Regions from separate parts of the Methylibium sp. genome, predicted to be linked through region 2. Evidence: predicted binding sites of a transcription regulator. Region 2 holds the regulator's gene; each other region holds the start of a gene.

Region 1 (7,127 bases), 140 kb from region 2:
CGGCCACCTCCTCCACGAAAGCATGCCCAGTCTCGAGTCCTGTCTCGACAAGATGAACCGCTATTCGAGCGGGCGCGCGCTCGACCGCCACCGTGCCGGCAAGACCGGTGGGCTGGGCGCCGCCCTGACCCACGGCGTGTGGGCATTCCTGCGCTCCTATGTGCTCCGGCGCGGTTTCCTGGACGGCCGCATGGGTTTCGTGGTCGCCGTCAGCGTCGCCGAAGGCACCTATTACCGCTACCTGAAAATGTGGCTGCTCGATCGCGCTGCGGTCGAAGCGGCTGCACCCCCTGCTGCATGAATCACATTCGACCTGCTTTTCCTCCATCGATGCTGCGCCGCAGCTTGGTGGCGCTGCCGCTGGCGGCCGCGCTGCCTCGCGCGATGGCGCAGTTTCGCGTCGAGATCTCGGGCGTGGGCGCCACCCAGGTGCCGATCGCCATCGTGAAGTTTCGCGACGAGGAAAAGGCGGCACAGCCGGTGGGCGCCATCCTGCGCGCGGACCTCGAGCGCAGCGGTGTGTTCCGCAACCTCGACACGGCCGGCGTCGCCCTCGACGAGGGTTCGCAGCCGGCCATGAGCGACTGGCGCGCTCGCAGCGCCGACGCGCTGGTGGGCGGCTCGGTGACGCGCCTGGCCGACGGCCGCTTCGACGTGCGCTACCGGTTGTGGGACGTGGTCAAGGGCCGCGACCTCGGCGGCCAGAGCTATGCGGTGGCGGCGGCCGACCTGCGGCTCGCCGCCCACCGGATCGCCGATGCGGTCTATGAAAAGCTGACCGGCGAGAAGGGCGTGTTCTCGACGCGCATCGCCTACGTCACCAAGGCCGGTGGCCGCTACACGCTGTGGGTGACCGATGCCGACGGCGAGGGTGGGCAGTCGGCGCTTGCCAGCCCCGAGCCCATCATTTCTCCGGCCTGGTCGCCCGACGGCCGGGAATTGGCCTATGTGTCCTTCGAGAGCCGCAAGGCGGTCGTCTACGTGCAGGAGGTCGCCAGCGGCAAGCGCCGCACGCTGGCGAGCTTCCGTGGCTCGAACAGTGCGCCGGCCTGGTCGCCCGACGGGCACCAGATCGCGCTGACCCTGAGCCGCGACGGCGGCTCGCAGCTGTTCGTGATGGGCCGCGACGGCGAGGGCGTGAAGCGCCTGACCAATAGCGGCGCGATCGACACCGAAGCCACCTGGTCGCCCGACGGCAAGTCGATCTACTTCGTCAGCGACCGCGGCGGCAGCCCGCAGATCTACCGGGTGCCGGCGGGCGGCGGCAATGCCGAGCGGGTGAGCTTTGGCGGCAGCTACAACATCAGCCCGGCCCTCAGCCCGGACGGTCGTTCGATGGCCTACATTGCACGCGACGGCGGAGCCTTCCGGCTGCAGGTGATGGACCTCGCGAGCGGAACCAGCCGCGCGGTGAGCGACACCAAGGACGACGAAAGCCCCAGCTTCGCGCCGAACGGCCGGCTGATCATCTACGCCACCCGCGATGGTGGCCGCGACGTGCTGATGACCACCACCGCCGACGGCAAGATCAAGGCACGCCTCGTGTCGACCCAGGCCGACGTTCGGGAGCCGGTCTGGGGTCCTTACGGACGCTGAGCCAGACGGCCGACGCCCCTTTTTGCTCGATAGATGAACCATTCCACAAGGAGAGAACCATGATTTCGATGATCCACCGCACGACCCCCGCACTGGCCTTGCTGGCCGCACTGGCCCTGGCCGGTTGCAGCTCGCCGGTGAAGCTGGACGAGCCGCCGGTGGAAAGCCGCACCGCCACGCCGGTGGGTGGTGCGGGCGCCGGTGGCTCGGCCAGCGGCACCAGCCAGTCGCAGGTGGCCAATGTGGATCTGTCGGCCCAGCAGGCCGGCGCGCTCGGCAAGGTCGTCTACTTCGACTTCGACAGCTTCGTGGTGAAGGACGAGTTCCGCCCGATCGTCGACAACTACTCCAAGGCGCTGAACGGCGACCGCAAGAAGCGCGTCGTGATCGAAGGCCACACCGACGAGCGCGGCGGCCGCGAGTACAACCTCGCGCTCGGCCAGAAGCGCGCCGAGGCGGTGGCCAAGTCGCTCACGCTGCTGGGCGTGCAGGACGCGCAGATCGAGTCGGTCAGCTACGGCAAGGAGCGCCCGGCCGTCACCGGCAGCGACGAAGCCGCCTGGGCCAAGAACCGCCGTGCCGAACTGCGCGACCGCTGACATGTCTTCGGGCACCGTCACGGCAAAGCGCGCCGGCTGGCGCACGCTGGTCCTGACCGCGGCGCTGCTCGGCGCCGGGGCCGCGCAGGCGGGCCTGTTCGACGATGACGAGGCGCGCCGGGCGATCCTGGACGCACGCGCCCGCATCGACCAGGTCGAGCAGGGCTCCAAGGCACGCGAAGCCGAGCTGACCGAGCAGGTCAACCAGTTGCGGCGCAGCCTGCTCGATCTCAACTCGACCATCGAGCAGTTGCGTGCCGACCTCGCCAAGTTGCGCGGCAGCGACGAGCAGCTGCAGCGCGATGTGGCCGACCTGCAGCGCAGGCAAAAGGACGTGCAGCAGGGCATCGACGAGCGCCTGCGCAAGATGGAGCCGCAGAAGGTCACGCTCGACGGCAAGGAGTTCCTCGCGGAACCCGAAGAGACGCGGCTCTACGGCGACGCCGTCAACGTGCTGCGGCAAGGCGATTTCACGGGGGCCGTGAATGCCTTCAGCGCCTTCCAGCGTCGCTACCCGAGCAGCGGCTACTCGACTGCGGCGCTGTACTGGCTGGCCAACGCGCAGTACGGCAAGCGCGACTACAAGGACGCCATACCCTCGTTCCGAGCGCTGGTCGCGGCGGCGCCGGACCACCCGCGTGCGCCCGAGGCCCTGCTGTCGATCGCCAACTGCCAGATCGAACTCAAGGACACCAAGGCAGCGCGCCGCACGCTCGACGAGCTGCTCAAGGCCTACCCGAAAAGCGAGGCTGCGCAGGCCGGCCGTGAACGCCTCGCTTCGCTGAAGTGAGTGCGCTGCCGGCACCGGACGAGGCCGATCCGGAGCGCCGCTTCGGCGGCCTCCGGCGGCTCTACGGCGACGCCGGCTATGCCCGGCTGAGGGCGGCGCGCGTGGCGGTGATCGGCGTCGGCGGCGTCGGTTCCTGGGTGGCGGAAGCGCTGGCGCGCAGCGGCGTGGCCGCGCTGACCCTGATCGACCTCGACCAGGTGAGCGAGTCCAACATCAACCGCCAGGTGCAGGCGCTGGGCGGCACGCTCGGCCAGGCCAAGGTGCAGGCGCTGCGCGAGCGCATCGCGCAGATTCACCCTGGCTGCCGGGTGCACACGGTCGAGGAATTCGTCGAACCCGACAACTGGCCGGGCCTGCTGCCGGAGCCGGTCGATGCGCTCGTCGACGCCTGCGACCAGGTGCGTGCGAAGGCGGTGCTGGCGGCCTGGGCCCTGGCCGGCGCGCTGCCGTTCGTGTCGGTCGGTGCCGCAGGCGGCAAGCGCCGCGCTCAGGCGGTCGAGGTGGACGACCTGGCTGCGGTCACGCACGACCCCTTGCTCGCCTCGCTGCGCCAGCGCCTGCGTCAGCACCATGGCGCGGCCCGCCAGGGCGCCGTGGGCCTGCGCTGCGTGTTCTCGCGCGAGCCGGTGCGCGGGCCCGACGGCGCCTGCGAAGTCGATGGCAGCCTCAACTGCCACGGCTACGGATCGGCCGTCAGCGTCACCGCGACCTTTGGTTTTGTGGCGGCAGGTGAGATCATCGAGGGCCTCGTGATCCGCGACGCGCAGACTTGAATCGACGTAAAAAGTCTGGCTATAATGAGCGGCTCTACGGCGGGTTGTTAGCTCAGTCGGTAGAGCAGCGGACTTTTAATCCGTTGGTCGCGTGTTCGAGTCACGCACAACCCACCAAGGTGCGCTTCACCCAGCGCCCACACCGTGGCCAGTTCACGGGCTCTTAGCTCAGTTGGTAGAGCAGCGGACTCTTAATCCGTAGGTCGAGTGTTCGAGTCACTCAGGGCCCACCAAGAAAGACAAGGCCTCGCACGACAGTGCGAGGCCTTTGTCATTTCTGGCCGTGACAAAAACCTTTATTGCGCTGTAAAGCGCCACTTGGTTTGAGACCACTGTCCATTTTGGGATCTGTAAAAGCAGCGGCAGGTTCAGACCGGTTCGCTTGATCTGGCTCAAAGCAGGCGCTGCCCACCGGGCCGAGGCTACAGGTCGCAGCAAGATACCCCGTCGCCCAAGCTCCATCCGCAGCAGAGGCCCGCCATGACGCGCGTCAGCTTGACCATCATCCGCCGAGAGCACCGCGCCCTGTCCGCGATGCTGCGCGCCATCAATCTGTTGCTGGCGGAGCACCGCCGGCGCGGGACCTTGCCCGACTTCGGCATGCTGCGCGCGATGCTGTTCTACGTCGACGAGTTTCCCGAGCGCCTGCACCACGCCAAGGAAAGCAAGTTGCTGTTCCCGATGCTGCGCGCGCGCAGTGGCGAGCGCACGGCCATTCTGAACCGGCTCGACCAGGATCATGCACAGGGCGAGCAGTTCATCCGCAAGCTCGAGCACGAGCTGCTGGCCTTCGAGGTGATGGCCGAGACGCCGCAAGGCGAAGACCGGCGGGGCCGCTTCGAGCAGTCGATGAAGGCCTACATGCATTTCTACCTGAACCACATGCGGACGGAAGAGACGATGGTGCTGCCGATGGCAGAGCGCGTGCTCAGCGATGCCGACTGGAGCGAGCTGGATGCGGCCTTCCTGCAGAACCGCGATCCGCTCGCGGGCGGCGAAGACGAGGAGGTGTACGCCGCCGTCTTCAAGCGGATCACCGAGGCCCAACCGCTGCTGTCGGGTCTGGGCTCTGCGCTGGAGGCGCTGGCGGGGCGCGCCACCGCACGGCCCGCGCAGCAGGGGCATGTGCTCGTTCTCTAGGTGCCGGTCTGAACGCCGAGATGCGCTGCAAACGGGGCGTGCTGGCCCCACAACGAGGTCGGATTCCGTACGGGGGCAGAATTTCCGCCGAGCAGGGGACTCTCGACGAGGTGAACGCAATGAGCTGGGTGTATGGCTGCGGACGGAGTGGTGTGGTCGCTTCGTTGGCGTTGGTGGTCGGCCTGCTGTCGAGCGGGTGTGCGGGCTATGGCCCTGGAGGGCTGGCACCCGGGGTGGGCGAGGCCCAGGTGATCGAGCGGATGGGGGCGCCGACGGCACGCTACCCGCAGCCCGATGGCGGTGAGCGGCTCGAGTTCGCGCGCGGGCCGATGGGGCGCCACACCTACATGCTCGACTTCGATGCCGGCGACCGGCTGCTCCGGTCGGACCAGGTGCTGACCGAGCAGAACTTTCTCGACCTGAAGATCGGCATGAGCCGCGACGAGGTGCTGCAACGCATCGGCCATCCGTCGCACGTGCAGTTTCTGTCACGCCAGCAGCACCAGCTCTGGTCCTACCGCTACGAGACGCCGTTCTGCGTGTGGTTCCAGGTCAGCCTCGACACGTCGAACAAGGTGGCCGAGCTGGGCCACAACGTCGACCCCCAGTGCGACGACCTTTTCGACGGTCACATGTGAACTTGCCGGGCCGTTCCAAGAGCGAACGCCGGAGTGCGAAGTACGAAGCCCCACCCCATGAGCATGATCACCCTGTATGGCATCCCGAACTGCGACACCGTCAAGCGGGCCCGTGCCTGGCTCGACGCCCACGACGTCGGCTACGCCTTCCACGATTTCAAGAAGCAGGGCGTGCCGCCCGCCGCGCTGGCCGCCTGGGTGGCCGATGTCGGCTGGGAAACGCTGGTCAATCGCAAGGGAACCACCTGGCGCCAGCTCGATGCAGCCGTGCGCGACGGCGTTGTCGACGCCGCCAGCGCCAGCGAAGCGCTCAGGGCCCATCCTTCGCTGGTCAAGCGGCCGGTGGTCGAATGGCCCGGGGGGGTGACCGTCGGCTTCGACGAGGCAGCGTTCAGCGCCCGGCTGCGGCGCTGAGAGAGGAATCAGGCTGCGAGCAGTTGCCGCAGTACGAAGGGCAGGATGCCGCCGTGCTGGTAGTAGTCGACCTCGATCGGCGTGTCGATGCGCAGCGTGACGGTCACGGTCTTCTTCTCGCCGGTCGGCGAGGTGATCACCAGCGTGGCGTCCGACTGCGGCTTCATGTCGGCGTCGACCACCACGTCGACCACCTCGTCGCCGATCAGCCCGAGCGAGGTCCATGAGTCGCCGCCCTTGAACTGCAGCGGCAGCACGCCCATGCCGACCAGGTTGCTGCGGTGGATGCGCTCGAAGCTCTTCGCCACCACCGCCTTGATGCCCAGCAGCTGCGTGCCCTTGGCGGCCCAGTCGCGTGACGAGCCGGTGCCGTACTCCTCGCCGCCGAAGATCACCGTCGGCACGCCGGCGGCGACGTACTGCATCGCGGCGTCGTAGATCGCGAGCTTCTTGCCCTTGTCCGCGCCGTCGAGCTGGTAGAGCGTGTAGCCGCCTTCCTCGCGCGAGCCGTCGTCCTTGGGCGGCAGCATCAGGTTCTTGATGCGCACGTTGGCGAAGGTGCCGCGCATCATCACCTCGTGGTTGCCGCGGCGCGAGCCGTAGCTGTTGAAGTCGGCCTTCAGCACGCCGTGCGCGAGCAGGTACTTGCCGGCCGGCGTGGTCTCCTTGAAGGAGCCGGCTGGCGAGATGTGGTCGGTGGTGATCGAGTCGCCGAACAGGCCCATGATGCGTGCGCCCTTCACGCCGGCGTCGGCCACGGCCGGCTCCATGGTGAAGTCCTGGAAGAACGGCGGCTCGGCGATGTAGGTGCTCTTGGGCCAGGTGTAGACGTTGCCCTTCACGCCCCTGATCTGCTCCCACAGCTTGCCGGGGTCGCTCTTGACCTTGTCGTAGTTCTTCTTGAAGGCCTTGCCGTCCATCGCGAACTTCATCAGCTTGTAGATCTCGTCGCTGGTGGGCCAGATGTCGCCCAGGTAGACCGGCTTGCCCCCCTTGCCGGTGCCCACCGGCTCCGTCATCAGGTCCCGGCTCACGGTGCCGGCGATCGCATAGGCCACCACCAGCGGCGGGCTGGCCAGGAAGTTGGCCTTCAGGTTCGGGTGGATGCGGGCCTCGAAGTTGCGGTTGCCCGACAGCACCGCGGCGCACACCAGGTCGTTCTTCGTGATCGCCTCGT
Region 2 (7,127 bases):
CGAGGTGTTCGGGAAGCGGATCTTCTTGACGCCGAAATCCTCTTGCAGGATCTTGATGAGCTTCTTGGCCTTCTCGCTCTCGGCCTCGAACTCGATGCCGGCGTAGATGTCTTCCGAGTTCTCGCGGAAGATCACCATGTTGGTCTTGTGCGGCTCCTTGACCGGGCTCGGCACGCCTTCGAAATACTGGATCGGGCGCAGGCAGACGTAGAGGTCGAGTTCCTGGCGCAGCGCCACGTTGAGCGAGCGGATGCCGCCGCCCACCGGCGTGGTCAGCGGGCCCTTGATCGACACCACGTACTCCTTCAGCACCTGCAGCGTCTCTTCGGGCAGCCAGACGTCGGGGCCATAGACCTTGGTCGACTTCTCGCCAGCGTAGATCTCCATCCAGTGGATCTTGCGCTTGCCGCCGTAGCTCTTCGCGACCGCGGCGTCGACCACCTTGATCATCACCGGCGTGATGTCGAAGCCGGTGCCGTCGCCCTCGATGTAGGGAATGATGGGCTGATCGGGCACATTGAGCGAGAAATCGGCATTGACGGTGATCTTGTGGCCGTCGGCAGGCACCTTGATGTGCTGGTACATGGACTTGCGTCTCCGCTGGGTGGGGGTTCGAGAGGAACAGGAGGGGTGACTTCGATTCTAGGCGAGGCATCGTGCACTGCAGCGAACGATGCCGCTCTGCGCAGCGCACAGGGGAGTGCCAGGGCAATACCGGACGGTCAATGGTCCTAGGCCGCAATGCACCACGGCCCGCCCGGGCCGGTCAGCTGGTGCCACATCGCCCACGCCCCAGCGGCGGCCAGCAGCACCCCGGCCAAGCGCACGGCGCCCGCGCCGCGGCCCAGGCGGCCCAGCAGGCTGCGGCCCAGCAACAAGGCCAGCGCGCCGCCGAGCGCGAACGCCAGCATCACCGCCGCACCGGCGAGCGGCCCGTCGGCCAGCGCGGCGACGACCAGCGCCGAGTACAGCAGGCCGCAAGGCCAGGCCGCCCACAGCAGGCCGACGGCCCCCGACCAGGCCCAGCCGCGCTGGCGCACCCGCCCCATGGCCGGGAGCGGCCCGAGCATCGGCACGGCCGAGAGCGGTGCCGTGAGGCGGCCCAGCGCAACGCGCGGGATGCGGCCGGTGAGCAGCAGCCACAGGCCGAAAACCATCACCGCCGCCTGCAACAGTGTCCACAAGGGTTTCAGCCAGGCGGTGGCCTGGAACATCTCGGCCAGCCAGCCGGCGCCCACCGCCACCAGGGCCCCCGCACTGCCGTAGGACAGCAGCCGTCCGAGCTGCAGCGACACCGCAGCCTGCCACGGGCGCGCGCCGGGACAGGCCCGCTCGACGGCCGCACAGGGTGCGGCGCACATCGCAACGCAGTGCGGACTGCCGGCCAGACCCAGCACGAGGCCGGTCGTGATCAGTGCGAGGCTCATTGCCGCACCCCGCGCACTTGTCTCAGATCAACCGCGAATAACGCTCGCGGTCGCGATCGGCCTGCAGGTGGCGGTCGAACACCATCGCCACCGCACGCACGAAGTACCAGCCCAGCGGCGTGAGCTGGATCGCGTCGGCGTCGATCTCGACCAGGCCCTGCCCGACCAGCGGCTCGAGCCGCTGCAGCTCGGCATCGAAGTAGCGCCTGAAGTCGAGCAGATGGGCCAGCTCGATCGACTCGAACACCACCCGGCCCTGGCACATCAGCGCCATGATCACCGAGCGGCGCACCACGTCGTCGCGCGTCAGCACGAGGCCGCGCACCACCGGCAGTTCGCCGGCGCGCAAGGCGTCCTGGTACTCCGGCAGCGACTTGGCGTTCTGGCTGTAGGTCGCACCGACGCGACCGATCGCCGACACGCCCAGGCCGATCAGATCGCAGTCGGGCTGGGTGCTGTAGCCCTGGAAGTTGCGGTGCAGCCGCCCCTGGCGCTTGGCCGTCGCCAGCGCATCGGTCGGCAGCGCGAAGTGGTCCATGCCGATGTAGTCGTAGCCGTGCTCCAGGAAGCCGGCGATCGCGTTCGACAGCATCGTGACACGCTGCGCCGTGCCGGGCAGGTCCTGCGCATGGATGCGCCGCTGCGGCTTGAAGCGCTGCGGCAGGTGCGCGTAGCCGTAGAGCGCCACGCGGTCCGGCCGCAGCCGGGCCACTTGCTCCACCGTGCGTGCCAGCGAAGCCGGCGTCTGCTTCGGCAGACCGTGGATCAGGTCGATGTTGATCGAATCGAAGCCCAGCGCGCGGGCACTGGCCATCAGTGCCGAGACCTGCTCCTGCGGCTGGATGCGGTGCACCGCCTGCTGCACGGCAGGATCGAAGTCCTGCACGCCAAAGCTCAGGCGGTTGAAGCCGAGGTGTTTCAGGTGCGCCAGCCGCCCGGCATCGACGGTGCGGGGGTCGACCTCGATCGAACATTCGGCCTGCGTCTGCACGTCGAAGGCCGCGCGCAGCAGCGACATCAGTTGCGTGAGTTCGCCGTCGCTGAGGAAAGTCGGCGTGCCGCCGCCGAGGTGCAGCTGGCTCACGCGCTGCCCCGGGCCGAGCGCGCCCACGTGCAGCGCGATCTCCTGTCCGAGCGACTCCAGGTACTCCGCGCCATGCCGGTGCTGGCGCGTGATCACCTTGTTGCAGGCGCAGTAGTAGCAGACCGATTCGCAGAACGGAACGTGCACGTACAGCGACAGCGGTGAACTGCCGCCCACCGCACCGGCCGACTGCGGGCCGCTGCGGCGCTGCCCCAACGCCTGCCGGTACTGGGCGGGACCGAAGGCCTCGACGAAGCGGTCCGCCGTGGGATAGGAGGTGTAGCGCGGCCCGCCCGCGTCCAGTCGGCTCAGAAGCTCCTCGGTCGGTGCGGCGGGCGCCGGCTTGGCGGTCGTGGGAGTGCTGGACATGCCCAGACTGTGCCCAGCGCCCAGCGCCCTGCACTTGATCTGCATCAAGCCCCGGGGTCGACGGGCCCGGACAATCTGCACTCATCTTGAGGCCGATCATGCAACTTGCCCCGGACACACCCGCTGACGCGCCTTGCGGAGCTCACGCCGAGCGCGCACCCATAATGGTCCGCATGGAACAACCCATCCGCATCGAAGCGCTCAAGGTTGCCTGCTCGAGCTGCAACCTGCGCGAGTTGTGCCTGCCGGTCGGCCTGTCGGATGCGGACCTCGACCGGATCGACGAACTGGTGGGTGGCCGCCGTGCCGTCAAGCGCGGCGACGCGCTGTTCCACGCCGGTGATCGCTTCGAGTCGCTCTACGCGGTACGCACCGGCTTCTTCAAGACCCGCGTCTCGGCCGACGACGGACGCGACCAGGTCACCGGCTTCCAGATGGCGGGCGAGCTGCTCGGGTTGGACGGCATCAGCACCGACCGCCATGCCTGCGACGCCGTGGCGCTCGAGGACTCGCAGGTCTGCCAGATCCCCTACACGCAGCTCGAGACGCTCTCGCGCGAGTCGACACCGCTGCAGCACCAGTTCCACAAGATCATGAGCCGCGAGATCGTGCGCGACCACGGCGTGATGCTGCTGCTCGGCAGCATGCGCGCCGAGGAGCGGCTCGCCGCCTTCCTGCTCAATCTGACGCAGCGGCTGCAGGCGCGCGGCTTCTCGGCCTCGTCGCTGGTGCTGCGCATGACGCGCGAGGAGATCGGCAGCTACCTCGGCCTCAAGCTCGAGACGGTGAGCCGCACCTTCTCGAAGTTCCAGGACGAGGGGCTGCTCGAAGTGAAGCAACGCGACATCCGCGTGCTCGACGAAGCCGGCTTGCGCCGGCTCGTCAACGGCCCCTGCTGAGCCCCCGAGCGCGGAGGCCCCCGCTCACTCAGGGCCAGCGGCGCGGCTCGGTTCCCTCGGGCTCCGGCGTCGCCAGCAGCAGCGTCAGCATCGACGTGAGCGCGCACACGATCCAGAAGCTGAAGAAGGCCAGCGTGTACACACCCGCCGGTGACACGCTCTGCAACGCACTGCCGACCCAGCCGCTCAAGTCGGCGGGATCGGCGGCGCTGAACACCAGCATCTCGAGCACGCCAGCCATCATGAACGAGGGCCAGGCGATCCACAACGTGCGTTGCCTCATGGCGTGTCCCGGCCGGCCCTAGTGCGGCGCCCTGGGCGTGGCCGCGTGGTTGCGTGCCTGCACCGCAGGCGTGCTGCTGTCGAGGGACTCGCTCGCGCGGCTGAGCACCGGGTCGCTGCCGCGCACGGCAATCACGGCGGTGGCGATGGCGGCCACCACCACCACGAGCGGCCCGCCGAGCACCAGCCAGAGCATGGGCTCGCGCCACCACGGCAGCTGCGCTGCCGGGGAGGGCGCCAGGATCTTTGCGTTCGTCTGTGCCATGGAGACTCTCCTGGTGAGCAGCGTACCGCACTCAGCGCGGCACGACGAAAGTGGACTTCTCGACCACGCTGAACGCCGGCTGACTGCCGTCGACCTCGCGTGTGAGCTCGAAACGCAAGGGGTGCGCGCCCGGCCCCAGCGCCGCGGCCGTCTGCGGCGGGATCTGCACGGCCACCGGCACCCAGCGCGACTCGGCCGGCGCCAGCAGCACCTCGCCGCGCACCTGCGCTTGGGCACCGGCGATGCCGCTCACGGCCACGCGGTAGCGCTGCGCGGATTCGGTCGCGTTCATCACCTGCAGACGGTAGACGTTCTCGATGCGCCCTTCGTCGACCAGCCGCGCCAGCGTGCCACGGTCGCGCACCACGTCGACCCGCACCGGGCTGCGCAGTGCCAGGCTGGCAACGAAACCGCCCGAGACCAGCAGCAGGATCACGCTGTACACGAGCACCCGCGGACGGAACACCCGGCGCCAGTCCAGCGTGCTGCGGCCGGCGGCCAGGCCGTTCTGCGTCGCGTAGCGGATCAGGCCGCGCGGATAGTCCATCTTGTCCATCACGCCGTCGCAGACGTCGATGCAGGCGGCGCAGCCGATGCACTCGTACTGCAGCCCCTGGCGGATGTCGATGCCGGTCGGGCAGACCTGCACGCACAGCGTGCAGTCGATGCAGTCGCCCTTGCCCTGGGCCGCCAGCGCGTCGTGCGCCAGGCTGCGCGGGCGCGAGCCGCGCGGCTCGCCGCGCGCGGTGTCGTAGCTGATGATCAGCGTGTCGTGGTCGAACATCGCGCTCTGGAAGCGCGCATAGGGGCACATGTACTTGCAGACCTGCTCGCGCATGAAGCCGGCATTGCCGTAGGTCGCAAAGCCGTAGAACAGCACCCAGAACCACTCCCAGGGGCCCGGCCCGGCGGCACCCGGGCCGGCGAGACCGAACAGGCTCAGGGCCTCGCCGCCCAGCTCGCGGATCGGCGTGAAGTAGCCGACGAAGGTGAAGCCGGTCCACAGCCCGATCGCCAGCCACACCGCATGCTTGGCCGATTTGCGGGCCAGCTTCGCGGCGCCCCAGGGCGTGGCGTCGAGCTTCAGGCGCGCCTGCCGGTCGCCTTCGATATGGTGCTCGACCCACATGAAGATCTCGGTGTAGACCGTCTGCGGGCAGGCGTAGCCGCACCACAGACGACCGGCCACGGCGGTGAACAGGAACAGGCCGTAGGCCGACAGGATCAGCAGGCCGGTGAGGTAGATGAAGTCCTGCGGATAGAGCACCAGGTCGAAGATGTAGAAGCGCCGCGCCCCCAGGTCGAACAGCACCGCCGGGCGGCCGTTCCACGGCAGCCACGGCAGGCCGTAGAACACCAGTTGCGTGAGCCACACCAGCGCCCAGCGCCAGGCGGCGAACCAGCCGTGCACCGCGCGCGCATGGATCGTCGCCTGCTTCGCGTACAGCGACACCATCTCGCCCGTGTCGTCGGGCGCGGCAGCGATGGGGATGACGCGTGAGGCAGGACGATTCATCAGCGGCTCGGGGTCGCGCTCCGGCAGTTCACTGCTTCGCCGCGACCGCGGCGCCGCCGGTGTTCGACAGCCCCCAGACGTAAGCGGCCAGCACCTGGATCTGCGCCTCGCTCAGCCGCCCGGCATGCGCCGGCATCACGTTGGTCTTGCCTTCGTTGACCATCTTCATCACCGCGTCCTCGCCCCAGCCGTGCAGCCAGATCTTGTCGCTCAGGTTGGGTGCGCCCAGGGCCTGATTGCCCTTGCCGCCCGGACCGTGGCAGGCCGCGCAGGCACCGAACTTCTCGCGCCCCAGTTGTGCAGCGATGCTGTCGTGCGGGCTGCCGGACAGGCTCAGCACGTAGTTGGCGACGTTGCGCACGTCCTCGGCGCTGCCGACCGCCGCGGCCATCGGCGGCATCATGCCCTGGCGCCCCTGTGCGATGGTCTGCGCGATCTGCTCGGGCGCACCGCCGTGCAGCCAGTCGTTGTCGGTCAGGTTCGGGAAGCCCTTGCTGCCGTGCGCGTCGGAGCCGTGGCACTGGGCGCAGTTGTTGATGAAGAGCCGCTCGCCCAGGGCATGCGCCTGCGGGTCGCGCGCCAGTTCGGCCGCCGGCATGGCGGCGAAGCGGGTGTAGAGGGGTTCGGCCTCGGCACGGCCACGCTCCATCTCCGCCTGGTACTGCGAGCGCGAGGTCCAGTCGAACTGGCCCGGATTGGAGCCCAGCCCGGGATAGAGCACCAGATAGAGCGCACCGAACAGCACGGTCAGCACGAACAGCCCCACCCACCACAGTGGCAGCGGGTTGTTCAACTCGCGCAGGTCTCCGTCCCACACGTGGCCGGTCGTGTTGTCGCCCGCCATCACCTTGCGCCGGCTGGCGATGAACAGCAGTATCAGGCAGGCCGCCAGGCCCACGACCGTGACGATGCCGATGAAGAGCGGCCAGCCGCTCGTGACGAAATCACTCATGGCGGCCCTCCAGCCGGTTGGGCTCGTCGCCGGCCGCGAACGGCAGCTGCGCCGCCTCGTCGAAGGCCTCGCGGCGGCGCCGCGCCATCGTCCAGGCCACGATGCCGATGAAGACAAGGAAGGACAGCAGCGTCACCGCCGCCCGCAGTTCATTCAGGTTCATCTCACGCTCCTCACTTCACCGCGGTGCCGAGCACCTGCAGATAGGCCACCAGGGCATCGAGTTCGGTCTTGCCCTTGACGTCGTCGGCCGCCTGCGCGACCTCGGCGTCGCTGTAGGGCGCACCGAGCTGCCGCAGGACCTTGAGCTTGGTGGGCATGATCGCGGCGTCG
Region 3 (7,127 bases), 1.6 Mb from region 2:
TGCGCCGCGTGGGCCGCGGCCAGGCGCTGCGCCGCTTGCAAGCGCCGCGCGCTGCCGCTCGAATCGTCCAGATGAACCAGGATCGACTTCAGGTCGCTCATCGTCTTGCTCCTCATGCGAGGCTTCAACGCTAGTCCCGATCGGCGGGCATGGCTTGACGTGGATCAACCGGGCCCCAGGCGGCCGGCGCCGTGCAGCAACGGGCCGGCGCGTCCCTCCTTGCCAGCGCTGCCGCCTCGGGCGCATGCTCGTGCCTCGCGCCGCCCGGCGCCGAAGCGCTTCCCGCTCTCACCCAGGCACCACCCCCGCATGACCACGCACCCCCCACCCCCCTTCAACGCCTGGCAGTGGATGCGGGCCTGGAGCGAGACCTGGTGCGCGGGGCTGGACCCGGCGGGCGCCGGCCGGCGGCTGCGCGAGCAGCGACTGCAAAGCCTGATCGACACCGCGCTGCGCGACTCGCCGTTCTACCGTGGGCGTCAGCCGCACGCCCGGCAGCTCGCCGACTTCGAGCCGGTGTGCAAGGCCGAGCTGATGCAGCACTTCGACGACTGGGCCACCGACCGGCGCATCACCCACGCCGCCGCGAAGGCCTTCGTGGCCGACCCGGGCCGCATTGCCGACGCCTGGCTCGGCGACTACCTGCTGTGGACCAGCTCCGGCACCAGCGGCGAGCCGGGGCTGTTCGTGCAGGACGCGCGGAGCCTGGCCGCCTACGACGCGATCGACGCGCTGCGCCTGCGCGGTGCCAGCCCGGCGCAGCCGTCGCTCGGCAGCTGGGGCGCGCGCCAGCGCTTCGCCTTCGTCGGCGCGACCGGCGGCCATTTCGCCGGCCTGGTGAGCATGGAGCGCCTGCGGCGCCTGGTGCCTGCCGCACTGGCGCCGCAGATCCGCGTGTTCTCGGTGCTCGACCCGCTGCGCGACGTGGCCTGCGACCTGCAGGCGCTGCAGCCCACGGTGCTGATCACCTACCCGAGCTGCGCCGCGGCGCTGGCGCGGATGCAGCAGGACGGCGCGCTGCAGCTGACGCTGAAGGAGGTGTGGATGGGCGGCGAGCAGCTGTCGGACGAGCAGCGCGAGCTGGTCCGCGAGGCCTTCGGCTGCAGTGTGCGCAACAACTACGGTGCTTCCGAGTTCTTCACGATCGCCTGGGAGTGCGCGCACGGCCACCTGCACCTGAACGACGACTGGGTGGTCCTGGAGCCGGTCGACGAGCGCCTGCAGCCGGTCCCGGCGGGCTGCATGTCGCACACCACGCTGCTCACCAACCTGGCCAACCACACGCAGCCGCTGCTGCGCTACCAGCTGGGCGACCGCGTGCGCCGGCTGGCCGGGCGCTGCGACTGCGGCAGCGCCTTCCCGCTGATCGAGGTGCAGGGCCGTGCCGACGACACGCTGCGGCTGCGGGACGCGCGGCGCCGTCCGGTCACGATCCTGCCGCTGGCGCTGGAAACCGCCATCGAGGAGGGCGCGCACGTCACCCAGTTCCAGGTGCTGTGCGCAGCGGACGGCTCGATCGAACTGCGCTTCGAGGCGGCGGTGACCGATGCGCGGACCGCCTTCGAGAGTTCGCGGCGCGCGCTGGCGGCGTTCCTCGCGCACCACGGCGTCACCGGAACGCAGATTTCGCTCGGCCGCGCGGCCCCCCTGCACCAGCGCGCCAGCGGCAAGCTGCGCCGCGTGGTCGTGCTGCCGGCCGGCGTGCCCGCCCGACGCTGAGGGGCGGCAGCGAGACCCCGCGCGCTCAGCGGCGCGCGATCAGCATGCCGACCAGCAGCCCCACCCCGGCGGCGACCGCCATCGCGGCGTAGGGATGTTCGTGCACCGCGTGGTCGGTGTTGCGCGCGGCGCGCCTAGCCTTGTACATCGCCTCGTCCTCGAGCCGGCCCAGCTCGGCCCGGGCGCGGCGCAGTTGCGTCTCGAACTTGTCGCGCGTCGCGTTGAGCTGGTCGCCGCCGGCGCGCTGCGCGTCCTTGAGCAGGTGGCTGGCCTCGTCGACCATTTGCTGCAGCCCGTGGGCGAGGCGTTCGCGGGCGGCGAGCTCGGGGGGTGTGGCTGTCGGGTCCATGGTGCATTCCTTGCCGTTGGAACGCAGCGCTGGCCGCCGCGGCGTTCGGGTTGTGGATCGGGCCATGCTAGGCAGATGGCGGGGGCGACGTTTGACCAGGGTCAATCGGAGGCGGAGCCTGGGCATCGAAGGCCAGCCGCCCGGCCGGACACGCAGTTGCCCTCGGCATGCAGAAAGTGCGCCGGCAAGGCCCACAGGTCGTGGCGCCCGATCTCTAGGCAGCAACGGGCGCAGGACGCTTGACTTGCGTCAAGGGCCGGCCCCCGCGGCAGGGCACCATCCGCTGGTGGTTCTGCCTGACTCCTCCCGGGGCGCCGATGCGGACGTGCTCATCATCGGCGCCGGCCCGGCCGGCCTGGCGCTGGCCTGCGCGGTGGCCGACGCCGGCCTGTCGGTGCAGCTGCTCGAACAGGGCTCCCTCGCCGCGCTCGAGGCCCCGGCACCCGACGGCCGCGAGATCGCGCTGACGCAGCGTGGCCGGCGCGTGATGCAGGCGCTGGGCCTGTGGCAGCACCTGTCGCCGGCCGAGGTCGCGCCGCTGTGCGAAGCCCGCGTGCTCGACGGCAACAGCCCTTCGTTGCTGCGCTTCGCCGTGCAGGAGGACGGGGGCCCGCCATCGCCGCTGGGCTGGCTGGTGCCCAACCACCGGATCCGCAGCGCGGCGCTGGCCGCGGCGCGCAGCCGCCCCGGCGTGCAACTGGCCTGCGAGGCCCGCGTCGCTGCGCTGGCGCTGGGCCCCGACCGCGCCCGGGTCACGCTCGCCGACGGCCGGCGCCTGAGCGCCCCGCTGGTCGTCGCCGCCGACAGCCGCCTGTCGCAGACGCGGCGCATGGCCGGCATCGGCGCGTCGGTGCACGATTTCGGTCGCAGCATGATCGTCGGCCGCGTGGCCCATGAGCAGCCCCACGACGGCATCGCATGGGAGTGCTTCCGCTACGGCAACTCGCTGGCGCTGCTGCCGTTGAACGAGCGCCAGGCATCGGCCATCGTGACGGTGAGCAGCGACCTCGCAGCGCAGTGGCTGGCCTTGCCGGACGAGGAGTTCGCGGCCCGCATCGAGCTGCAGTCGGGCGGGCGGCTGGGCGCGATGCGCGCGGTCGGCGCGCGCCACCACTATCCGCTGGTCGGCGTCTATGCGCATCGCTTCGCCGCACCGCGCTTCGCGCTGATCGGCGACGCCGCGGTCGGCATGCACCCGGTCACGGCGCACGGCTGGAACTTCGGGCTCTACGGCGTGGAGGTGTTGGCGCGGGAGCTGGCGGCGGCGCACTCGGCCGGGCGCGACATCGGTGCGCTGTCCACGCTGCAGGCCTTCGAGCACGAACACCGCCGGGCCACGCTGCCGATGTACCTGGGCACCAACGCGCTCGTGTCCTTGTTCACCGACGAGCGCGCACTGCCCAAGCTGGTCCGCCGCACCGTGCTGGCGCTGGCCGGGCGCGTGCCGCCGTTCAGCGGCCTGATCAGGTCGGCGCTCACGCGCCAGTTGACCGAGGCCCGCGACGCGGCGCGGACGCTGTCGCCCTGGCACCGCCGGCGCGGCCCGGGCTTCGGGCCGTAGGCTGCCGCCCGCGGCAGATCGACAACGATCGGGCCGCACCGGCCCTCGGGATGCCACCGCCAGCCGGGGTGGCGCGCGCAGTGCCCCTGCGAGGCGCGACCGCTTTGCGCACAGGCGTACGCTGGCGCGGTGGCGTGCCTGCCGTCGGGCTCGCCGCGGACCGGGATCGACACGCCCACGGGCCTGACCCACGCATGAACCGAGCACACCTCAACCGCCGACAGTTTTGCCTGGCGCTTTCAGCGATCGCGCCGGCGACGGCCCGCGCCGCGCAAGCACTGCGCGTGCTGGCCTGGCCGGGCTATGCCGACCCGGACATCGTCAAGACCTTCGAGCAACGAACCCGCAGCAGGGCCGAGGTCACCATCGTCGACTCCGACGTCGACCTGTGGCAGAAGATCAGCCGGAACGGCGCGCAGGACTTCGATGTCTTCGCGGTCAACACCGCCGAGCTGCAACGCTACATCCGGCAGGGGCTGGTGGTCGGGATCGCGACGCCCTCGATGCCCCACCTCGCCCGGCAACTGCCGCGCTTTCGCGACCTGGCGGCCATCCCCGGCCTGGTGCACGGCGGAACGGCCTATGCCATTCCCTACACCTATGCCGAGATGGGCCTGATCTACGACCGCCAGCAGGTCGGCCGCGCGCCCGACTCCATCGCCGCCCTGTGGGACGAGCGCTACCGCGGCAAGGTGGTCGCCTACAACGGCGGCACGCACAACTTCTCGCTGGCGGCACAGCTGCTGGGCCTGAAATCGCCCTTCAGGCTGGACGACGAGAGCTGGCCGCGGGCCGTGGACCGGCTGATCGCCCTGCGACGCAACGCGGCCGGCTTCTACACCCAGCCGGACGAATCGGTGGCCCTGTTCAAGCGCCGCCACGCGGCGCTGCTGTTTGCCAACTACGGCACCCAGCAACTGCAGGCGATCAAGGCGGCCGGCATCGATGCCGGCTATGCCATTCCCAGGGAAGGGGCGCTGGCCTGGCTGGACTGCTGGGCGATCACGCGCGGTGCCAGGGATCCGGCGCTGGCCACCGCCTGGATCGACTACCTGCTCGAAAGCGAGCCCGGTCAGGTGCTCGTGACCCGGCAGGGGCTGGCCAACACGACATCGGCCTCCACCGACTACCAGGCCGGCGCCAACCTGACCTGGCTGGAGCCCGTCGAAAGCGAGGAACGCCGCAACCTGTTGTGGGGCCGGATCATGTCGGGCGATCGCGCCAGCAAGGTGCTGGCGCCATGAGACTGGGCATCGCCGCCAAGCTGGCCCTGCTGCTGGCGCTGGTCGGCGCCCTGGCGGCGGGGCTGACGGGCTTCTATGCCTACGCGGCCAGCCGCGACTTGCTGGTGGAGTCGGCCAAGAACAAGCTGCTGACCTCGACCCAGGTGCTGGCGCGGCGCATCACGCTCACGCGCGAGGAGATCTCGCGCAACCTGCAGGTGCTCGCCGGCCACCCGGCCGCCCTGTCGACCCTGCAGCGGGCCGACGCGGCCCGGGACGAGCAGCTCGCCACGCTGTTCAGCCTGGTGATGCGCGCCAACCCGGCCTATTCCCAGCTGCGCCTCATTTCCGCCGCCGACTTCGGGCTGGAGCGCGTGCGGGTGGACCGGCGCGACGAGCTGCCGCTGCGCGTGCAGGGCGATGACCTGCAGGAGAAAGGCCACTACGCCTACGTGGCCGAGACCCTGAAGCTGCCCGCGGGCGCGACCTACCTGTCGCGCATCACGGTCAATCACGAGGGCGGCAACCATGCCGGCCTGGACCAGCCGGTGCTGCAACTGGCGATGCCGGTGACGGATGCCACCGGCCTGGCGGTCGGCGTCGTGGTGGTCAACGTCGACCTCGACGACCTGTTCGCGCTGCTGGCAGCCGACCTGCCCGGCAGCTTCAAGCTGTTCATGGCCAACGGCGCCGGCGACATCCTGATCCACCCCGACAGCAGCCGGACCTTCGGTTTCGACAAGGGCCGGCGCGTGCTGATCCAGGACGAGTTCGCGCCGACGGGCGCCGTGGTCGAAGGGCGGCAGGACCAGGTCGTCTTCGAGGCCCGCGACGGCGATCACGCCGGCGTCCCGGTGGTGGCGGCGTTCATCGAGCACTGGGTCAAGGTGCCGTCCGACGAGAACCGGCTCCTCCTCGGCCTGGCCCAGCCGCTGGCGGATGTGCTGGCGCAGTCCCGCCAGCTCGGGACCGCCATCCTGCAGATCGTGGTGGGCCTGTGTCTGGCCTGCTTGCTGCTGGCCGTGCTGCTGGCGCGCGCCTTCACCCGCCCGATCGACGCCGTGAGCGCGGCCGCGCAGCGCTTCGCCGCGGGACAGCCGCCGGGCAAGCTGCCCCTCGCGCGGCAGGACGAGATCGGCACGCTGGCGCGCAGCTTCCAGCAGATGCACCAGCAGATCACCCGGCAGCTCGCCAACCTGCAGGTCAACCAGGTGCAACTCGAGCACCTGGCGCAGCACGACACGCTGACCGGCCTGCCCAACCGGCGCCTGTTCCAGGACCGGCTGGAGCAGGCCCTGGCCCATGCCCACCGCTATGGCGCCGAGGTCAGTGTCCTGTTCATCGACCTCGACGAGTTCAAGACCATCAACGACGAACTCGGCCACGACGCGGGCGATGCAGCGCTGAAGGCCGTGGCCGAACGGCTGCTGGCCATGGTGCGCGAGGCCGATACCGTTGCGCGGCTGGGCGGTGACGAGTTCGTGGTGCTGCTCAGCACGCCCACGCCACCGACCTCCCTGGGCGCGATTGCCGAGAAGCTGCTGAGCGGGATCAGGGCCCCCGTCGACTTCCAGGGCAGCGCGCTGCAGGTCAGCGCCAGCATCGGCATCAGCTGCTACCCGCACGACGGGCAGACCGCGGGCGAGATCCTGGCCAACGCCGATCAGGCCATGTACGAAGCCAAGGCGGCCGGTCGCGCCAACTTCCAGTTCTTCTCGGCCCCGCCTGCGGCCGAAACCTCCTGACGGCGCCGGGGAATACCATCGGCGATGATCGGCCCGACCACAGGAGTCCACCCATGCCGACCCATGCGCCGGGCAAATCGCACCGCCCCCACACCGAAGGTCCGGAACACCCCGAGCCCGCCCCCATGCCGGTCGATCCGGACGAAGGGCCGGTGCCGCCGGTGATTCCGGAGGACCCGGAACACGACGGCGGCGTCGACCCGGAGGTCTGACGCGCCGCGCCGGCGCGGCTCACGCCCACGCCTCCAGCACCGTGGCCCGCACGGCCTCCACCGCCACCGATCGCGGGCGGTCGGCCGGCGCCAGCCAGCACAGCCAGGTGTGGGCCTGCCAGCCCTTCCAGATCGTCAGCTCGCCGTTGCGTTCGGCCTGCAAGGCCTGGTCGAGCCGCAGCAGCCCGGCACCCAGGCCGCTCGCGACCATGCTGCGCATGGCGCTCTCGCTGTCGGCCGTCTGGCCCTGCCGGTATTCGCGCCCGGCCGCGGCGAACAGGCTGTCCAGGTGCGCGCGCAGCACGCACGAGGGCGGCG
Region 4 (7,127 bases), 560 kb from region 2:
TCGCCACGCTGCTGCGCGACACCGTGCGCACGATGATGGCCGACCACGACGTCTACATCACCGACTGGCACAACGCCCGCCACGTGCCGCTGGCCGAGGGCCCGTTCGGGCTGGACGAATACATCGAACACCTGATGCGTTTCCTGGAAGCCATGGGGCCGGGCTCGCACCTGATGGCGATCTGCCAGCCCTGCGTGCCGGCGCTCGCCGCGGTGGCGCTGATGGCCGAAGACGACAACCCGGCCCAGCCGCGCAGCATGTCGCTGATGGCCGGCCCGATCGACTGCCGCATCAACCCGACCGGGGTGAACGTGCTGGCCACCAGCAAGCCGATCGAGTGGTTCGAGAAGAACCTGGTGCACACCGTGCCGATGCGCTATGCCGGAGCGATGCGCCGCGTCTACCCCGGCTTCCTGCAGCTGACCGCCTTCATGAGCATGAACCCGGACCGGCACCGCAAGGCGTTCGCCGACCTCTACCACCACCTGGCCAACGGCGACATCGAAAAGGCCGAGGCCACGCGGCAGTTCTACGACGAGTACTTCGCCGTCAACGACCTGGCGGCCGAGTTCTACCTCGAGACCGTGAAGCTGGTGTTCCAGGACTACGCGCTGGCGCGCGGCGAGCTGAACTACCGCGGCCGCAAGGTCGACACGAAGGCGATCCGCCGCACCGCCCTCTTCACCGTCGAAGGCGAACGCGACGACATCTGCTCGATCGGCCAGACCGTCGCCGCGCACGACCTGTGCGGCGGCCTCGCGCCGTTCCGCAAGACCCACCACGTGCAGCTCGGCGTCGGCCACTACGGCGTGTTCAGCGGCCGGCGCTGGCAGCAGCAGATCTACCCGCGGGTGCGGGAGCTGATCCACGTGAGCCAGTGAGGCTCTCGCCGGCCGCGGCGCGCGCCATCCCGCCGCGTTGACGACCCCCGGGGCCGGCCAGGTGACCCTTGCGGGCCGGCGTCACGCCTCGTGGGTCACGTCGCCGGCGAGCCGGCCTCGCTGGAGCTTCAACACCCAGGCCGCCCAGGCGAGCGCCAGCAGCAGCACCAGCGCACCCAGCTTGTGGACCAGCGCGCCGATGAACTGCGCCTTGGGCAGCAGGCCCAGCGAGGAGAACAGGTAGATCCAGTCGTGGCCGCCCGCCTCTCCGGTGGCACCCGACAGCAGCACCAGCTGCGGCTGCAGCGCGTCGTACATGTACGGCGCCATGTCGAGCAGCGACACGCCCAGCAGCCACAGGCCGATGGCGGCACCGAAGGGGTCACGGTTCTTCAGCACGAAGGCGGCGACCAGCACGGCGGGCATGAGCAGCTGACCCAGCGTGCCGCCCAGGACCGCCACCCACTCGCCGAACAGCCTGAACAGCACGTGGCCGGCCTCGTGGAACACCAGCAGCGGCCCGTGAATGAACGACGAAGCCATCTCCCCGCTGCGGTAGTCGAGCGCGATCAGGCGCAGGCCCCAGATGGCAAAGCACGCGAGCAGCGCAAGCCGCAGCCAGAACCGCGTGACGTCGACGCGCGCAGGCACATGTAACAGCCAGCCGCGCAAGCCCGGCGCGTCGGCGGCGGCATCGCCTGCCACGCTCTCCGCGGCGGCCCAGAACGGGCGGCGATCACGGGTCGCAGCCGGAACACCGGCTGCCACCGGCCCGGGCGGCACCAGCTTGGCCAGGATCACGCCACACGCCGGGCACGCCGCCGGCAAGGCCTGCTCCAGCGGCAGTGGGTGGTGATGGCATTTGGGGCAGCGCTCGAACATGCGCGCCAGTCTATCCACGGGGCGCGGCCTGGCGCTCGCGGCAAGGTGGTCCGATCACGGCTTCAGGACAACCATGAGAGCTTGGCGGGAATATCGCTCTGGCGCCCGGACCGGCAGCCGGTGTGCGTGAATAACATTCAGGACAACCCTTGTCAGGCGCCACGAGAGAGCGTGATTCAATTGCACATCGACCTGCAGAGTCCTGAATGAATTCGCGCACGAATTTCGGCACCCCCCTCTACCACCTCGAGCGTTTCGATGTGGGCGTGGTGCAGTTGGACCGCGACCTGAAGGTCGTGGCGATGAACAGTCTGGCCCGCCGCGTGCTCCCGGTCGACGAGAAGCAGCCCTTCGACAAGATGGTGCTGTCCTTCCATCCGGAGCGCTCACAGTCGAAAGTGAAGTTCCTGCTCGATCAGGCCGAGTGCCCGGTCAGCAATCCTCCGCCGATGACCATGATCATCAACATCCCCGAGCGGGTGTTGCTCATCAAGGTCAGCAAGATGTCGGATCAGCGTGGCGATACGGTCAACCACTTGCTGATCTTCTACGACATCACCGACATGGTCAGTGGAGACGAGCCGACCACGCAGAAGCCACAGACCAAGCGGCAGCTGCGGAAGATCCCCACCGTGTCACAGAACCGGATTGTCCTCGTGGACGTCGAGGCGGTGATCTATATCCGCGCCGAAGGCCACTACACGTGGATCGGCACGGAGCACGGGACCAGCTTCTGCAATCTCAACATCAGCGACCTGGCCGAGCGGCTCGATGGCGTTTCGTTCCTGCGCATCCACCGCAGCTATCTCGCCAACCTGCAATTCGCTGAACAGCTCGTGCGCGACGACGGCAAGGTCAGCCTCAAGCTGCGCGGCAACGCATCCACGCTGCCGGTGTCACGTTCCAGCGTGCCGCTCCTGCTGGAGCGGCTGGGCATCGCCGAGACCGACAGCCCACGCTGAACCCGCCGGGGCTTGTCCGCCAGCCCCGACAAAGCACTGCACTTCGTGCGGCGTGTGCTGCATTTCGTGCATGCCTTCCCGGTGTTCGTGCATCCGCCGGGCCGGGCTCCGCCTTCGGACCTAAGTTCGCCGCCACTTGACGCAAGTCAAGTACCGCGGCGCGCCCGCGAAGGGCGCCGTACACCACATAAACATCATGAGACAGGAGTCCCACCATGAGGAAGATCCACCTTGCCCTGATTGCTGCCGTTGTTGGCGGTCTGGCCCCGCTGGCCCACGCCCAGGCCGCCGGCGACTGGTTGGTGCGCGTCCGCGCCGTGAATCTGGATCCGGCCAACAAGGACGACATCGCCATCACCGACGTGAGCATCAATAGCAAGGTGATCCCGGAGGTCGACATCAGCTACTTCTTCACGCCCAATATCGCGGCCGAACTGATCCTGACCTACCCGCAGAAGCACGACGTCAGCTCCACCGCGCACGGCGGCAAGATCGGTACCCTGAAGCACCTGCCCCCGGTGCTGACGGCCCAGTACCACTTCACCAACTTCGGCACCATCAAGCCTTACCTGGGCCTGGGCCTGAACTACACGCGCTTCTCCAACGTGGACCTGCCGGCGGGGTTCACCATCGACAAGAACAGTTTCGGTCTGGCGCTGCAGGCGGGTGTCGATTTCGCGCTGACCAAGGAATGGTCGCTGAACCTCGACATCAAGAAGGTGCAGCTGCGCACCGACCTGTTCGCGAACGGCACCAATCTCGGCACCATCAAGGTCGATCCGACCCTGATCGGCATCGGAGTCGGCTACAGGTTTTGAGCCGCTGGCTTTGACCTCGGCCGGTGCGGCGCTCGAGCGCGCCGCACCGGCCGCAGGGACCGGGCGTCGCCGAGACCGACAGCTAGCACTGACCTCGTAAAAACCCGCAATCGGGTTACTCCCAGGCACCCTGTGGTGAGCTGCATTTCGTGCAGTTCGCTCCGCATTTCGTGCGGGCCACGCCGGGGTTCGTGCAAGCGCCGAAGCGGGTTTCGTTCTGGAGCCTAAGGTCACCCCCGCTTGATCAATATCAAAGCAAGGGTCGCCCCGCGAAGGCGCCTTGCACCACAGGAGACAGTCACGATGATTCCACCCGGATTCGAGTACCACGCGCCACGCTCGGTCGCCGACGCGTTGAAGTTGTTGGGCCAGCTCGGCCCCGACGCCAAGCTGCTGGCCGGCGGGCACAGCCTGCTGCCGATGATGAAGCTGCGCTTTGCGCAGCCGGAGCACCTCATCGATCTGAACCGGATCGAGTCCTTGCGCGGCATCCGCGAAGAGAGTGGCACGGTGGTGATTGGTGCGATGACGGTCGAGAACGACCTGATCTCATCGAAGATTCTCCAGGCCAGGCTGCCGATCCTGCCCGAGGCGGCCCGACTGATCGCAGACCCGCAGGTGCGCAATCGCGGCACTATCGGCGGCGACATCGCCCACGGCGACCCGGGCAACGACCATCCGGCGATTGCCATTGCGCTGGACGCCACCCTGGTGCTCGAAGGGCCCAAGGGTCAGCGCATGGTCAAGGCCAACAGCTTCTTCCTCGGCACCTACATGACCGACATGGCCGAAGATGAAATCCTCACCGAGATCCGCGTGCCGGCTTTCGCCCCGAAAACTGGTTACGCCTACGAAAAGCTCAAGCGCAAGACGGGTGACTGGGCCACCGCCGGCGCGGCTGTCGTGATGCGAATGGACGGCGGCAAGGTCAGCGCGGTGCGCATTGCGCTCACGAACGTGGCGGCGACCGCACTGCGCGCAGGCGATGCCGAGACGGCGCTTCTCGGCAAGCCGCTGTCGGACGCAACGATTGTCGACGCTGCCGCCAAGGCGATGGCGATCTGCGATCCGGCCGAGGACCTGCGCGGTGACCGCGAATACAAGACCGCCATGGCCGGCGAGATGGTCAAGCGCGCGATCCGCAAGGCAGCCTCCCGCTGCCAGTGACAAAGAGAACGGAGACACCCTCATGGGCAAGAAACTCATTACCGTCAAATTGAACGGCCGCGCCGTGGAGAAAGCGGTCGAGCCGCGCACCCTGCTCATCCACTTCCTGCGCGAGGACTGCCAGTTGACCGGCGCGCACATCGGCTGCGATACCAGCCACTGCGGCGCCTGCACGGTCGACATCGACGGCCGTTCGGTCAAGAGCTGCACGCATCTCGCGATCCAGTGCGACGGCTCCGACGTGCAAACCGTCGAGGGTCTCGCGAACGCCGGTGTCCTGCACGCGGTGCAGGAAGGCTTCTACAAGGAGCACGGCCTGCAATGCGGCTTCTGCACGCCCGGCATGCTGATGCGCGCCTACCGCTTTCTGCAAGAGAACCCCGACCCCACCGAATCCGAGGTGCGGATGGGCATGAGCGGAAACCTCTGCCGCTGCACGGGCTACCAGAACATCGTCAAGGCCGTGCTGTACGCGGCCGCCAAGCTGCGCGAGACCCAAAAGGAGGCCGCATGAACGCACCTGCTGACCCGAAGCTGCTCGAGCGCAGCGCCGCCCTGCAAGGCATGGGCGAGAGCCGTCTGCGCAAGGAGGATGCCCGCTTCATCCAGGGCAAGGGCAACTATGTCGACGACATCAAGATGCCCGGCATGCTGCACATGGACATCGTGCGTTCGCCGATCGCGCACGGCCGCATCAAGAGCATCAACAAGGCGGCCGCGCTCGCCATCCCCGGTGTGCACGCGGTGCTGACTGCCGACGACCTCAAGCCGCTCAAGCTGCACTGGATGCCCACGCTGGCCGGTGACGTGGCCGCGGTGCTGGCCGACGAGAAGGTGCACTTCCAGATGCAGGAAGTGGCGATCGTGATCGCCGACGACCGCTACATCGCCGCGGATGCCGTCGAGGCGGTGGAGGTCGAGTACGAGGAATTGCCGGTCGTGATCGATCCATACAAGGCCCTCGATCCCGGCGCGCCGGTGCTGCGCGAAGACTTGGCAGGCAAGACCGAAGGCGCTCACGGCAAGCGCGATCACCACAACCACATCTTCACCTGGGAGGCCGGCGACAAAGCGGCGGTCGATGCTGCCTTCGCGAACGCGCCCGTCTCGGTGAGCGAGCGGATCGTCTACCCGCGCGTGCATCCCTGCCCGCTGGAAACCTGTGGCTGCGTGGCCAGCTTCGATCCGGTCCGCGGCGAGCTGACAACCTACATCACCTCGCAGGCGCCGCACGTGGTGCGCACGGTGGTCTCGCTGCTGTCGGGCATCCCGGAATCCAAGGTGCGCATCGTCAGCCCCGACATCGGCGGCGGCTTCGGCAACAAGGTCGGCATCTACCCGGGTTATGTCTGCGCCATCGTCGCGTCCATCGTGCTGGGCAAGCCGGTCAAGTGGGTCGAGGACCGAGTCGAGAACATCTCCACGACGGCGTTCGCCCGCGACTACCACATGGACGGCGAACTCGCCGCCACGCCGGACGGCAAGATCCTGGGCCTGCGCGTGCATGTCCTCGCGGACCACGGCGCCTTCGATGCCTGCGCCGACCCCACCAAGTTCCCTGCGGGCATGTTCCACATCTGCTCGGGTTCGTACGACATCGCGGCGGCCTTCTGCAGCGTCAAGGGGGTCTACACCAACAAGGCGCCGGGCGGCGTTTCCTACCGCTGCTCCTTCCGCGTGACGGAGGCGGTGTACCTGATCGAGCGCATGGTCGACGTGCTGGCGCAGAAGCTCGGCATGGACAAGGCCGAGATCCGCGCCAAGAACTTCATCCGCAAGGAGCAATTCCCTTACACCAGTGCCTTCGGCTTCGAATACGACTCGGGCGACTACCACACGGCGTTGAAGAAGGTGCTGGACGCGGTGGACTACAAGGGCCTGCGTGCTGAGCAAGCCGCCAAGCGTGCCGACCCCAAGAGTCCGACGCTGATGGGCATCGGCCTGGTCACGTTCACCGAAGTGGTGGGCGCAGGGCCCAGCAAGATGTGCGACATCCTGGGCGTGGGCATGTTCGACTCCTGCGAAATCCGCATCCACCCGACTGGCAGCGCGATCGCCCGCATGGGCACGATCACGCAGGGCCAGGGTCACCAGACCACCTACGCGCAGATCATCGCCACCGAATTGGGCATCCCGTCCGAGGTGATCCAGGTGGAAGAAGGAGACACGTCCACTGCGCCGTATGGCCTGGGTACCTATGGCTCGCGTTCCACGCCGGTGGCCGGTGCCGCGATCGCGCTGGCCGCGCGCAAGATCCACGCCAAGGCGCGCAAGATCGCTGCGCACCTGCTCGAGGTCGGTGAGAACGATCTGGACTGGGAGATCGACCGCTTCAAGGTCAAGGGCGACGACGCGAAGTTCAAGTCCATGAAGGACATCGCATGGGCCGCGTACAACCAGCCGCCTGCCGGACTGGA

The links. Region 2 encodes FNR, which switches genes on or off when oxygen is low (the NO sensors DNR and NnrR bind a similar motif). Its sites were predicted from a motif close to TTGATNNNNATCAA; they were not measured.
Region 1: the regulator FNR is predicted to act here: its motif matches at 4,141-4,154, upstream of ACQY9S_RS03485 (hemerythrin domain-containing protein).
Region 3: the regulator FNR is predicted to act here: its motif matches at 2,308-2,321, upstream of ubiM (5-demethoxyubiquinol-8 5-hydroxylase UbiM).
Region 4: the regulator FNR is predicted to act here: its motif matches at 2,862-2,875, upstream of ACQY9S_RS05380 (OmpW/AlkL family protein).

The regions. Positions count from the first base shown of each region.
Region 1 is NZ_OZ257250.1:731,480-738,606, forward strand. Features, by position in the region: gene ACQY9S_RS03450 (glycosyltransferase family 2 protein) at 1-301, shown strand, start outside; gene tolB (Tol-Pal system beta propeller repeat protein TolB) at 331-1,596, shown strand; gene pal (peptidoglycan-associated lipoprotein Pal) at 1,656-2,195, shown strand; gene ybgF (tol-pal system protein YbgF) at 2,197-2,985, shown strand; gene ACQY9S_RS03470 (tRNA threonylcarbamoyladenosine dehydratase) at 2,982-3,758, shown strand; tRNA gene ACQY9S_RS03475 (tRNA-Lys) at 3,800-3,875, shown strand; tRNA gene ACQY9S_RS03480 (tRNA-Lys) at 3,916-3,991, shown strand; gene ACQY9S_RS03485 (hemerythrin domain-containing protein) at 4,239-4,898, shown strand; gene ACQY9S_RS03490 (hypothetical protein) at 5,018-5,536, shown strand; gene ACQY9S_RS03495 (arsenate reductase) at 5,600-5,950, shown strand; gene acnA (aconitate hydratase AcnA) at 5,959-7,127, opposite strand, start outside.
Region 2 is NZ_OZ257250.1:589,209-596,335, reverse strand. Features, by position in the region: gene icd (NADP-dependent isocitrate dehydrogenase) at 1-585, opposite strand, end outside; gene ACQY9S_RS02775 (sulfite exporter TauE/SafE family protein) at 732-1,427, opposite strand; gene hemN (oxygen-independent coproporphyrinogen III oxidase) at 1,450-2,880, opposite strand; gene fnr (fumarate/nitrate reduction transcriptional regulator Fnr) at 3,054-3,779, shown strand; gene ACQY9S_RS02760 (hypothetical protein) at 3,808-4,062, opposite strand; gene ACQY9S_RS02755 (hypothetical protein) at 4,081-4,326, opposite strand; gene ccoG (cytochrome c oxidase accessory protein CcoG) at 4,358-5,842, opposite strand; gene ccoP (cytochrome-c oxidase, cbb3-type subunit III) at 5,871-6,794, opposite strand; gene ACQY9S_RS02740 (cbb3-type cytochrome oxidase subunit 3) at 6,787-6,957, opposite strand; gene ccoO (cytochrome-c oxidase, cbb3-type subunit II) at 6,968-7,127, opposite strand, start outside.
Region 3 is NZ_OZ257250.1:3,520,212-3,527,338, reverse strand. Features, by position in the region: gene ACQY9S_RS16580 (universal stress protein) at 1-101, opposite strand, end outside; gene ACQY9S_RS16575 (phenylacetate--CoA ligase family protein) at 310-1,719, shown strand; gene ACQY9S_RS16570 (DUF883 family protein) at 1,745-2,068, opposite strand; gene ubiM (5-demethoxyubiquinol-8 5-hydroxylase UbiM) at 2,355-3,629, shown strand; gene ACQY9S_RS16560 (extracellular solute-binding protein) at 3,824-4,873, shown strand; gene ACQY9S_RS16555 (diguanylate cyclase domain-containing protein) at 4,870-6,597, shown strand; gene ACQY9S_RS16550 (hypothetical protein) at 6,651-6,809, shown strand; gene ACQY9S_RS16545 (LysR family transcriptional regulator) at 6,829-7,127, opposite strand, start outside.
Region 4 is NZ_OZ257250.1:1,147,259-1,154,385, reverse strand. Features, by position in the region: gene ACQY9S_RS05395 (polyhydroxyalkanoate depolymerase) at 1-881, shown strand, start outside; gene ACQY9S_RS05390 (hypothetical protein) at 963-1,781, opposite strand; gene ACQY9S_RS05385 (LytTR family transcriptional regulator DNA-binding domain-containing protein) at 1,970-2,725, shown strand; gene ACQY9S_RS05380 (OmpW/AlkL family protein) at 2,941-3,543, shown strand; gene ACQY9S_RS05375 (FAD binding domain-containing protein) at 3,847-4,710, shown strand; gene ACQY9S_RS05370 ((2Fe-2S)-binding protein) at 4,733-5,224, shown strand; gene ACQY9S_RS05365 (aerobic carbon-monoxide dehydrogenase large subunit) at 5,221-7,127, shown strand, end outside.